3 regions of the Bradyrhizobium sp. LCT2 genome follow, and region 1 is predicted to be linked to each of the others. Evidence: riboswitches for the same ligand, from Rfam matches in the RefSeq annotation. Region 1 holds a riboswitch; each other region holds the start of a gene.
The links. Region 1 has a riboswitch for S-adenosylmethionine ahead of EI171_RS07955 (O-succinylhomoserine sulfhydrylase). Riboswitches for the same ligand answer to the same signal wherever they lie in the genome.
Positions count from the first base shown of each region.

Region 1 (3,987 bases):
GCGCGTTCAGGAACGATGCGAATTCCCTCGCGCCGCCGCGGCTCGTCGCGAGTGCGGCCGCGGCCTCGTCGAAATACTGCATCCCGATCAGCTTGCCGGTGAGATGCAGCAGATAACCGGCGTCCTCCGGGCCGAACAGCTGCACCATCACGGGCGCGGCGGTGCGGACATATTCCATCGCATAGTTGCGATAGGCTTTTTCAAGCCGCGGCTTCGGCCAGCTCGCGACCGGCAGCGCCGGCGCGGCCTTCGCATCGAACAGCGGCGCTTCCAGATGCCGCGCGAACACCAGGCGCTGGTCGAGTTCGAGCGGATGGTCGTATTGATGATAATAGCCTTCGAGCCCGTCCTGGCCGTCGACGCTCTGCTTGGTGCAGACGAAGCCGAGGCGAAGATCTCCGAGCGCAACCCCGTTGTTGGCGTGCCAGCCGCGCAGCATCGCGCGCGAGACCTCGCCCGGCACGCCGCAGATCGCGGTGCCCTTCCAGATCCAGCGCGGCGGCGGATAGCGGATCCAGGCCTTGGTGTCGCTCTCGTACATGTATTCGACATGCACGCCGCCGATCCAGTTGGAGAGGTAGTGATATTGCGCAGCAGCGACCGCCGGCGGCAGATGGCTGAGGCCGAGCTTCTCAAGCCCCGGCAGGAAACGCTCCTGCTGCTGGCGGCGGAACACGCGGAAGACGAACTCCGCGGCATCCGCGGTGCCGCGCCGCGTGACAACGGTGAGGATAAGGCCGGTGAAATAGGCGTGATAGAGATCGGCGACCGCGCGCCAGCGCTTCCATTGGGCTTCCTGCGCGGAGTCAGCTGCGGCGGTCATGTTCGCTCCCGGCTTGTTGTTTTACGGGAGTGTGTCATCGCGGCTGGGGCGGCGCAACCAGCCACAGACTCGGTGTCATCGCCCGGCGAAGACCGGGCGATCCAGTATTCCAGAGGCAGTTATGATTGAATCGAGACGCCGCGGCGTACTGGATGCCCCGGTCGAGCCGGGGCATGACAGTTGGAGATGTCGCTACACCCGAAAATGTTTCGAGAGCTTCAATCCCTGCGCCTGGTAGTTCGAGCCGATGCGCTGCCCGTACATCGCGTCGGGGCGGGCGAGCATCTTCTCGTAGACGAGGCGGCCGACGATCTGGCCGTGCTCGAGGATGAACGGCACCTCGCGCGAGCGCACCTCCAGCACGGCGCGCGATCCCAACCCGCCGGCACCGGCATAGCCGAAGCCGGGATCGAAGAAGCCGGCATAGTGCACGCGGAATTCGCCGACCAGCGGATCGAACGGCACCATCTCGGCTGCAAAGTCGGGTGGCACCTGCACGGCCTCTTTCGAGGCGAGGATGTAGAACTCGCCGGGATCGAGGATCAGGCTGCCGTCGGGCCGGGCCGAGATCGGCTCCCAGAAGTCCTCGACGGAATAGCCGGAGCGGCGATCGACGTCGACGACGCCGGTGTGGCGCTTGGCGCGGTAGCCGACGAAGCCGCTCGCCTTCTCGCCGGAGAGATCGACGGAGACGGCGACGCCGCCGGACAGATCGGCATCGTCGATGTCGACGAGGCGCTCGGACGCATGCAGCGCATCGAGCTCGTCGGCATTGAGGATGGCGTCACCGGTGCGGAAGCGCACCTGCGACAGGCGCGAGCCCTCGCGCACCAGGACCGGAAATGTCTTCGGGCTGATCTCGGCATAGAGCGGGCCGTGATAGCCGGCACCGATCATGTCGAAGCGGCGGGTACCGTCGGCGATCACGCGGGTGAAGACATCGAGGCGGCCGGTGGAGCTCTTGGGGTTCGCAGCCGCGACGATCTCCGGCGGCAGCGCCAGGCTCTCGAGCAGCGGCACGATGTAGACGCAGTTGGTTTCCAGCACCGCGCCGTCGGCAAGGCTGAACTCGTGCAGCTTCAATTCGTCGATGCGCTCGGCCACCGTGGCGCCGGGACCAGGCAGGAAGCTGGCGCGGACGCGATAGGCGATGTCACCGAGGCGGAGGTCGAGGCTCGCCGGCTGGATCTGGCTTTCGACGAAATCGTATGCGGGCAGGATGAGGCCCGCCTCCGCCATCGCCGCGATCATGCGGTCGGGCAGGATACCATTGGCGTCGGCGGCGATCGTGAAGCTCAACCGGGGGTCCTCGTCAGGGGTCAAACGCATCCGGACGTGCGGGAAATACTAGCCTTTTACGGCTATCCGATGGACGCCTTGACGGAAAGGCCATTGCGGAATATGAGCATCACTTATCCCGTGGTGATTTGAGCCGGCCGGCTTGCAGCCACGTTAAATAAGTCGCTAAACAGGCCGGGGACCTCTGTGATCCCGGCCCGTGGATATATCCAGGCCGGTTTTTTTGTGACCGTTTTCGACGAGACGGTCATGTCGGAGGTACCTATGTCGAAGTCGCCTGCCACTTACCGTCCCGAAACCCGCCTGGTCCATTCCGGCACCCTGCGCTCGCAATTCGGCGAGACGTCGGAGGCGCTGTTCCTGACCCAGGGCTACGTCTACAACAGCGCCGAGGAGTGCGAGGCGCGGTTCAAGGGCGAGGATCCCGGCTTCATCTATTCGCGTTATTCGAACCCGACCATCTCGATGTTCGAGCGCCGCATGATCGAGCTAGAAGGCGCCGAAGCGGCGCGTTCGGCGGCGACCGGCATGGCCGCGGTGACGACCGCGATCCTGGCGCCGCTGAAGACCGGCGACCACGTGGTCGCCTCCCGCGCGCTGTTCGGCTCGTGCCTCTACGTCATTCAGGATCTGTTGCCGCGCTACGGCATCGAGACCACGCTGGTCGACGGCCTCGATCTCGACCAGTGGCAGCGGGCCTTGCGGCCGAACACCAAGACGTTCTTCCTGGAGAGCCCGACCAATCCGACGCTCGACGTGCTCGACATCCCCGGCATCGCCGAGATCGCGCACAAGGGCGGCGCGCGGCTCGTCGTCGACAACGTGTTTGCGACGCCGATCTGGCAGAGCCCGCTCGCGCTCGGCGCCGACGTCGTGGTCTATTCCGCGACCAAGCACATCGACGGCCAGGGCCGCTGCCTCGGCGGCATCATCCTGTCGTCGGAAGCCTTCGTCGCCGAGCACCTCCACAATTTCATGCGCCAGACCGGGCCGTCGATCTCGCCGTTCAACGCCTGGGTCTTGCTCAAGGGCCTGGAGACGCTGGCCGTGCGCGTGCGCGCGCAGACCGACACCGCGGCACGCGTTGCGGAAGTGCTGGCCGGCCATCCGAAGATCTCGCGATTGATCTATCCCGGCCGCGCCGATCATCCGCAGGCAGCGCTGGTGAAGAAGCAGATGCGCGGCGGCTCGACGCTGGTCGGCTTCGAGGTCAAGGGCGGCAAGGCGGCCGCGTTCCGCGTGCTCAACGAGCTCAAGCTTGCGAAGATCTCGAACAATCTCGGCGACGCCAAGAGCCTCGTCACCCATCCGGCAACCACGACGCATCAGCGCCTGAAGCCGGAAGACCGCGCCGCGCTCGGCATCAGCGAGGGCTTCATCCGCTTCTCCGCGGGGCTGGAGCATGCGGACGATCTGATCGAGGACCTGACGGCGGCGCTGGAGAAGGCGTGAGGCGATCGAGCTCTCGTACGGTGGGCAAAGCGAAGCGTGCCCACCATTCACCACCGAGCTGGCGATAGATGGTGGGCACGGCGCGCGAAGAGCGCGCCTTTGCCCACCCTACGGCTACGCAGCCGAACTACATCGGCCGGTACGCCCGCACGTCCCCGGGCACGTTGACCCCGAGCTTGATCTGGCCGACGGAGCGGATGATGTCGTCGCCGAGGAGCTGGGCGAAGCAGGCATAGCCCCAATCGTTCATATGCAGGCCGTCGGCGATCACGAAGCTCTCGACCGGGATCGATTGATTCTCGTGCCAGTCGCGCATCACCTCGAAGCGCGGGAAGATGCCGACGTGACGGAGCTCAGCGACCTTGCCGAGCAGCTTCACCATCTTGCCGGCACTCTCCTTGCGCTGGTTGACG
Region 1 covers NZ_CP034432.1:1,554,648-1,558,634, reverse strand. The annotation lists gene EI171_RS07965 (hypothetical protein) at 1-823, opposite strand, end outside; gene EI171_RS07960 (2'-deoxycytidine 5'-triphosphate deaminase) at 1,016-2,152, opposite strand; SAM riboswitch at 2,233-2,312, shown strand; gene EI171_RS07955 (O-succinylhomoserine sulfhydrylase) at 2,387-3,574, shown strand; gene EI171_RS07950 (SGNH/GDSL hydrolase family protein) at 3,702-3,987, opposite strand, start outside.

Region 2 (3,987 bases), 1.2 Mb from region 1:
GGCCAGACCCGCGAATGGATGTTGAAGGGTTTTGAAGCCGTAGGTCTCGGCGCGGACGACATTCCCGGCGAAGTGCAGTTCTGAGCGCCAATCCGCGATGTATGTCTGGGGATTCGCGGTGCTCAAGCCGTACCGGGCCCGCGTCGGCTTCATGAATGATGGCGTCATGGCCGGGATCGATACGCCAGAGGAGATGATCCGCCAGCCGCGCAGCGAACGGCGGAAGTCCCTCCTCAGCCGGTTTCACGAAACGCACTAGACTGCCGGCCACGACCATCCCGAATCGGTGGGGCGAACCATGAAACTCCGCGGCGGCTTCACGAATTACGGCGAGACGATCGGCATTCTGATGCTCGATACCCGCTTCCCGCGCCCGCGCGGCGACATCGGCAACGCGCTCTCCTACGACTTCCCGGTGCGCTACAAGATCGTGCGCGGCGCGCACGCCACAAGGATCATGGGCGACCAACCCGATCCGACCCTGCTCGAGCCGTTCATCGCCGCGGCCCGCGAATTGGAAGCAGACGGCGTCAAAGCGATCACGACGAGTTGCGGCTTCCTCGCGCCGTTCCAGAAGCAGCTCGCGGCTGCCGTGAACATCCCGGTCTTCACCTCGAGCCTGATCCAGGCGCCGCTGATCCACGCCATGCTGCCGCCCGGCAAGGTCATCGGCATCTTCACCGAACGCGGCCACCACGTGAACGAAGGGCACTTCCGCGGCGTCGGCTGGTCGCCGGACGACATTCTCGTTCAAATCCAGGGCATGAAGCCCGATGCGCAGTTTCCCGCAACCTACATTCTCGGCCGCGAAGAGCTGGACACTGACGTGCTGCGCGCCGAGATGATCGAGATGACGGAAGCCTTCATGGCGTCCTGCAAAAATCCCGGCGCGATCCTGTTCGAGTGCACCAACATGTGCCCATTCTCGCGGGACGTCGCCGAGGTGTCGGGTCTGCCGGTGTTCGACATCAACACGCTGATCAATTTCTTCCATCGCGCGGCCCATCCCGTGCCGTTCCTGCGCTGAACCAGCCGGGACGGGCGCCGAGGCGCGCGATGAACGCGCAGGAGCCTAAAATAAGGCGGCGTTGACAGCCTGTCCGTAGATCATTGCGGCAACGAGTGAGAGCAGCAGGCCCGCTCCCGAGAATATGACGACGACTTTCAGAGTCTCGACATCGACATTGGTTCCCGTCGCGCGGGATATTGCTCTTGCCAGTGCAGCAATCATCGCCAGCTCCGAAGCGGGCCGCGCGGAAGCGAGGCCTCACTTCATCTAGCGTTACTCGGCGCATTCGCGTGTGAAGCAGATTACAGGTGATCCCGCTGCACCCAGCCCGTTGCAATCGCGCTCGCCCAGGTGAGCATTCCCCTGGCCCGCGCCAATGCTGCCATGGCCGTGGTGTCGTAGGCCACGTAGCGGAGCGTCGCGGACCAGCCTCTGTTGGCATGCTCCAGAATTGCGTAACACGCATGAGGGGTGCCGACCTCGACCACGTAGGGAACGGGCATCTTCCCGTCGTAACCGGGCAATCCAACGCTGCCGGGATTGACGACCAGCCGGCCATCCTTCAGACGCACCACGCGCGGAATGTGCGTGTGTGCGCACAGGATGATCTCGGCGTCGATCCCCTCGGCGCCGGCCTCAATAGAATCAATCCGGCTCGGACGCGGGCAGCCGTCGCCCGCGATGTGGTCGAGCCAGAACGCAGCATCATTCCCTGGCGATCCATGGCACAGGAACGCCCGCCCCCTATACATGAGCGTGGACGGCATGCTTGCCATCCACTCGAAATGCTTGCGTTCGAGCTCTCGGAAATCGCTGCGCGCCGATGTGCCGGCCTGCCACAGCTCCACGAGAATGCGGTCCTGATCGCCCTTGATGGACGGAAAGCCTCGCTCCATCAGCAGGTCAGCCGTTCGGGCCGCTTCGAGCGGACCGCTAACATGGTCGCCCAGGTTCACGACCTCGTTGATGCCGAGCGCAGCAATGTCCGCAAGGACGGCTTCGAGCGCCGGACGATTTCCGTGCACATCCGCGATGGCAGCAAATTTCACTTGGCCTCTCCATTCGAGATGGCCGACGATTCACCCAATGCGGGACGATGCAGGGATAGCGGGTCTCTTTAGCTGCATTTTTAGAAGCGCCCGCAAGCTGAGGATCAAATCGGCGCTGGACGAACGCTTACATGACCAAGGTGCTGCGATCAACCGATCTTCGCTCGCGCGGCCGGAGCCTGCGGCGCGCCGCGTTGGGCCGACAGCTCCGCCCACAGGCGGGAGCGCACGCCTTCATTGAGAGGCACAATGTGGAACGGCTGGCCGAAGATTGCGAGCGGCTCCTTGGCCGGCTCGAACCGCGGCCAGGCTTCCGCGATGTCGGGCGCGCCGGATGTGACGAAGCGCAGCACGCTTGCCTGAAACCGCGCGGCGACCTCGATATCCTCGGGCGTCATCGGCCCGCCCTTGCGCTTCAGGATCGGGCGGTCGATGAAATCCGGCGGGTGCGCCCAGAGGCAGGCATTGTCGGCACCGTGGGTCGGCCCCTGCGACAGGAACGGCTCCAGCGCCGGGCGATGGTCGAACCGGCTCAGCCACACCGCGCCGCCAGCCGCGGCATGAAGCCGCGCAAGATCTGCCATGGGGCGATGCCAGAACGCGTCGGACAGCAGCGCCTCGTACGGATCCTCGTCGACGCGCGCTGTGGCGCGGTAATACGCCAGCAGACGTTGCCAGCCGGCATCGCCGACTGCGGCGCGCACTTGTCGTTCGGTGGTGCGGATCATCGCGGCCGGCGGCGTGCTCTTCAGGAACATCACCATCTCGTCGCGGCAGGAGCCGAGCCAGAGCGGAATGTCGCGCAAGGTTCCTTCGGCGAAGACGTCCCGCGGCTCGCGCGGAATCACGATTCCGTCGAGCACCGGGCCGAACACGGTGCCTTGTTCGGTCTCGTCCGCAAGCCTGCGACTGACGCGCTCCACCGCCGCGAAGAGCTTTGGCAGTGGCAAAGAGGCAATCGCGGTTGGGTCGTGCGCTAATTCGAGCTCGGCAAGCACGCGGCGTGCAACGTCGTCGGCATGATCGGCGCTCATGATGTTCCGCCCGGGCGCGCTGAGCGCGAGGGCGCGAATGAACTTGCCTCTGGCCTGCGGCAGGGTTGCGAGCGCGATCACCATCGAGGCGCCGGCCGACTGGCCGGACAGCGTGATCGCGTCAGGATCGCCGCCGAAATCCGCGATATTGGCGCGCACCCAGTCGAGGGCGGCGAGCGAATCCGAGATCGCGAGGTTGTTGGCCTCGCCGAGCCCAAGGCGATGCAATTGCAGGAATCCGAGCGGGCCGAGCCGGTAGTTGATGGTGACGATCACCGCCGGACCGTGCGCGGCGAGGAATGCGCCGTCATAGTCGGCGCCGCCGCCGGTGACGAAGGCGCCGCCATGGATGAAGACCAGCACCGGCAGCGGCCGATCGGCCTCTGCCGGCGTCCAGATGTTCAGGCTGAGACAGGCAGCCTCGTCCGCATGATCGAGATGGCCCGGCTGCGGCGCGTAAGCACCGTAGCCCGTGCAGCGGAGCGGCTCCGTCCACGCTTTCGGCGGCATTGCCTTGGCAAAGCGCGGCGCGGTTGCGAACGGCACGCCCTTGAAGGCACGCATACCGGCCTGCGTGGTGCCGACGACGGGGCCACTCGTGGTCTGAACTGCGCTGGTCAGCATGCGTGCCTCGTCTTCACTCAAGCGCGCCGCTTGCCGAGATCGGCGATGTCGACGGTGTGGGTTTCGCGCGCCGTCGCCGCAGCGGCTGCCGAGATCACGCAGCAGCAGGCGACGAAGATCGCGACGGGGATCCAGCCGTTCGGCCCCTCCCCGACCAGGCTCGCGCTCACCAGCGGCGTGAAGCCGGCGACGAGAAAGCCGAGCTGCGTGCCGATCGCGGTGCCGGAATAGCGCACGCGCGCCTCGAACATCTCGGCGTAGAACGACGGCC
Region 2 covers NZ_CP034432.1:2,753,606-2,757,592, reverse strand. The annotation lists gene EI171_RS13550 (transporter substrate-binding domain-containing protein) at 1-84, shown strand, start outside; gene EI171_RS13545 (hypothetical protein) at 119-259, shown strand; gene EI171_RS13540 (aspartate/glutamate racemase family protein) at 299-1,027, shown strand; gene EI171_RS44735 (hypothetical protein) at 1,073-1,231, opposite strand; gene EI171_RS13535 (metallophosphoesterase) at 1,312-2,058, opposite strand; SAM riboswitch at 2,106-2,184, opposite strand; gene EI171_RS13530 (carboxylesterase/lipase family protein) at 2,208-3,716, opposite strand; gene EI171_RS13525 (MFS transporter) at 3,734-3,987, opposite strand, start outside.
Region 2: it holds a riboswitch for S-adenosylmethionine, as region 1 does, so the genes downstream of both, EI171_RS13535 (metallophosphoesterase) here and EI171_RS07955 (O-succinylhomoserine sulfhydrylase) in region 1, are expected to answer to the same signal.

Region 3 (3,987 bases), 2.1 Mb from region 1:
CGCGATGTTTCCGAAGTCGGGGCACGTGCTCAACCTCGAGGAGCCCGCGCTGTTCAACGAGACCGTGGAGCGGTTCGTCACGCTGGTGGAAGCAGGTCGATGGCCGGCGCGCGATCCGAGGTCGGTGGCGGCGCAATAGTTTACCCTGTCATTCCGGGGCGCTCGAAGAGCGAACCCGGAATGACGCCTACGGCGTCACTTCCCCTGCCCGCGCGTGAGCAGAAACACGCCCTGCTCGCCGAACATATTCCACACCCACCAGGGCAGGTTCAGCGGCACCGGGCGGCCATAGAGATCGAGCGCCACCGAGCGTTCCATCTTGACGTTGATCTCGTCGCAGAGCTCGACGAAATCCTTGATGGTGCAGAAGTGGATGTTGGCGGTGTCGTACCAGGTCGCGGGCAGGTTCTCGGTGCGCGGCATGTGGCCGCCGATCAGGAGCTGGAGCCGCATCTTCCAGAAGCCGAAGTTCGGGAACGAGACGATGGCGCGGCGGCCGATGCGCAGGAGATTTTCCAGCACCACACGCGGCTGCCGCGTCGCCTGGAGCGTCTGCGACAGGATCACGTAGTCGAAGGCATCATCGGGATAGTTCACGAGGTCGGTATCGGCGTCGCCCTGCACCACCGCGAGGCCCTTGGCGACGCAGCGGTTGACGCCCTCGCGCGACAATTCGATGCCGCGGCCGTCGATGCCGCGGGTCTCCAGAAGCTGGAGCAGATCACCGTCGCCGCAGCCGACATCGAGCACCTTGGAGCCCGGCTTGACCATCTCGGCGACGAGCAGATGGTCGGCGCGAAAATGACCGGACTGTTCCGCGCTAAGGCCGCCCAGCGGCAGCACTTCCTGCACTGACATCCTAGCCACCCCTGCCGTTGAGTCCGCGCGCCTTGCCGGCCGATTCCAGGAAGGCGCGGGCAATGTCGAAGAATTCGGGCACGTCGAGCAGGAAGGCGTCATGGCCGCGATCGGTCTCGATCTCGGCGAACGATACCCGCGCGCTCGACGCATTCAGCGCATGCACCAACGCGCGCGATTCCGAGGTCGGGAACAGCCAGTCGCTGGTGAAGGAGACCACGCAGAAGCGCGTCTTGATGCCCGCGAACGCCTTCGCCAGCACGCCGCCATGGTCGCCGGCGATGTCGAAATAGTCCATCGCGCGCGTCAGATAGAGATAGGAGTTGGCGTCGAAGCGCTCGACAAAGGACGAGCCCTGGTAGCGCAGATAGGACTCGACCTGGAAGTCGGCGTCGAACGAGAAGGTCGGCAGGTCGCGGTCCTGCATGCGCCGGCCGAACTTGCGATGCAGCGCCGCGTCGGAGAGATAGGTGATGTGCGCCGCCATCCGTGCGACCGCAAGGCCGCGATGCGGATGGATGCCGCGATCGGCGTAGCCGCCATTGTGCCAGTCGGGATCGGCCATCACAGCCTGGCGACCGAGCTCGTGAAAGGCGATGTTCTGCGCCGAGTGCCGCGTCGAGCAGGCAATTGCCAGCGCGGAATACACGCGCTCGGGGTAGGCCGCCGTCCATTGCAGCACCTGCATGCCGCCCATCGAGCCGCCGACCACCGCGAACAGCGTGTCGATGCCGAGCCGGTCGATCAGCATCGCCTGCGCGCGAACCATGTCAGGGATGGTGATGACCGGGAAATCCAGGCCCCACACTTTGCCGGTCGCGGGATTGATCGAGGCCGGCCCGGTCGAGCCCATGCAGCCACCGATCACATTGGCGCAGATGATGAAGTATTGGCTCGGATCGAGCGGACGGCCCGCACCGACGAGGGTTTCCCACCAGCCGGGCTTGCCGGTGACGGGGTGCACATTGGCGACATGCTGGTCGCCGGTCAGCGCATGGCAGATCAGGATCGCGTTGGAGCGATCGGCGTTGAGCTCGCCATAGGTCTGGTAGGCGATCTGGAACGGGGTGAGATCTATGCCGCAGTCGAGCGGCAACGGCTGATCAGCGCCGAAATGCGCGACGAGCGAGCTCGGATGATCCACCTCATGCGACCGCTCATCGGCACTGATCGCGGGACTGGATATCGACGTGACGCCAACCATCTGACCATCGACCTCGTTTGCGATCCGACTTCAGACCGCTACTTGCATCAGGCCATAAAAAACCCGGCCTGAACGATAGGTTCGGCCGGGATCGGAAGCGTCCCCGGCCTGTTTAGCGAGTTTTTTAACGTGGCTGCAAGCCGGCCGGCTCAAATGACCACGGAACAGGCAAAACTTAACGGCTTGGACGGTTTTCGTCAAGATACGGTCCTGATTGACCAAATTCGTCCCCGTCGCGTCAGCCGAAAAGGCCCGATTTCCCTTTGCATTTCTCTTTGCTTTCGCCGCTCCGACTGCCTAATCAAGACATCGACCGCGGCGGGTCCGACCTGATGGACCCGCATTGGAACGCCTCTCAACAGCACTTGCCAGATATGTCCCAACGTCCGCCCGCGCCACCATCGTTGCAGGAATTGCGCAAGGAGATCGACGCGATCGACGAGGGCATGCATCGCCTCCTGATGCAGCGCGGCGACATCATCGACCGCCTGATCCAGGTGAAGCAGACCCAGGAGGTGGGCTCGGCGTTCCGGCCTGCGCGCGAGGCCGACATGATGCGGCGGATCGTGGAGCGCCATCGCGGCATCCTGCCGCTCGACACGGTCGAGAGCATCTGGCGCGTCATCATCGCGACGTTCACTTACGTGCAGGCGCCGTTCGCGGTGCATGCCGACATCTCGGTGAGCGAGCCCGCGATGCGCGATTCCGTGCGATTCCATTTCGGCTTCACCGTGCCTTACGTCGCGCATTTCAGCGCGCAGGCCGCGGTCGAGGCGGTCGCGAAATCCAAGGGCGATCTGGCGCTGGTCTCGGCGACTTCCAGCCGCACCCCGTGGTGGCTGGAGCTGGAAGCAGAAGGCGCACCGAAGATCATCGCGCGGCTGCCCTTCGTCGAGCGTGCCGACCATCCGGCCGCGCTGCCCGTGTTCGCGATCTCGCGCGTCGCCGACAGTGCCCTGGTGACGGAGGTGGAGACTTTCAGCGTGCGCGTCTCGGGGTGGAATGCCGAGATCGCGCGGGCGCTGTCGCCGCTCGCCGACATCGTGGCGGTGCCCGATACCGCCTTCGATGGCGCCGCGCTGCTGGTCTCGGTCACGAGCGCGAGCAGCATCGACAAGATCAAGGCTGCCCTGATCGAGGCGGGGGCCTCGGTGCGCTCCACGGCCCTCGTCGGCAGCCACGCGACGCGCTATACGGTGCCCCCGACCGGGTCGAAATCGTAAGTTACGAGCCGCCTGCCATTCCGGAGTTGAAGATGTCCCGCCCCGTGCCGAACCCCGGCATTCTCGATATTGCGCCCTACACGCCCGGCAAGAGCCCGGTGCCGGAGCCGGGCCGCAAGGTGTTCAAGCTCTCGGCCAACGAGACGCCGTTCGGCCCCTCACCCAAGGCGATCGAGGCCTTCAAGAAGGTGGCTGATCATCTGGAAGACTATCCGGAAGGCACCTCGCGAGTGCTGCGCGAAGCCATCGGCCGCAGCTTCGGCCTCGACCCCAACCGCATCATCTGCGGCGCCGGCTCGGACGAGATCCTCAACCTGCTCGCCCACACCTTTCTCGGCCAGGGCGACGAGGCGATCTCGACCACGCACGGCTTCCTGGTCTACCCGATCGCCACCATGGCAGTCGGCGCCAAGAACGTCATTGCACAGGAGAAGAATCTCACCTGCGACGTCGACGCCATCCTCAAGGCTGTGACGCCGAAGACGAAGCTGGTGTGGCTCGCCAATCCGAACAACCCGACTGGCACCTATATTCCGTTCGACGAGGTCAAGCGCCTGCGCGCCGGCCTGCCCTCGCACGTGCTGCTGGTGCTGGACGCCGCCTATTGCGACTACGTCTCGCGCAACGATTACGAGATGGGCATCGAGCTCGTCGCCACCACCGAGAACACCGTGGTGACGCACACCTTCTCCAAGATCCACG
Region 3 covers NZ_CP034432.1:8,849,245-8,853,231, forward strand. The annotation lists gene EI171_RS41770 (alpha/beta fold hydrolase) at 1-139, shown strand, start outside; gene metW (methionine biosynthesis protein MetW) at 196-858, opposite strand; gene EI171_RS41780 (homoserine O-acetyltransferase) at 860-2,062, opposite strand; SAM riboswitch at 2,154-2,233, opposite strand; gene EI171_RS41785 (chorismate mutase) at 2,437-3,285, shown strand; gene hisC (histidinol-phosphate transaminase) at 3,318-3,987, shown strand, end outside.
Region 3: it holds a riboswitch for S-adenosylmethionine, as region 1 does, so the genes downstream of both, EI171_RS41780 (homoserine O-acetyltransferase) here and EI171_RS07955 (O-succinylhomoserine sulfhydrylase) in region 1, are expected to answer to the same signal.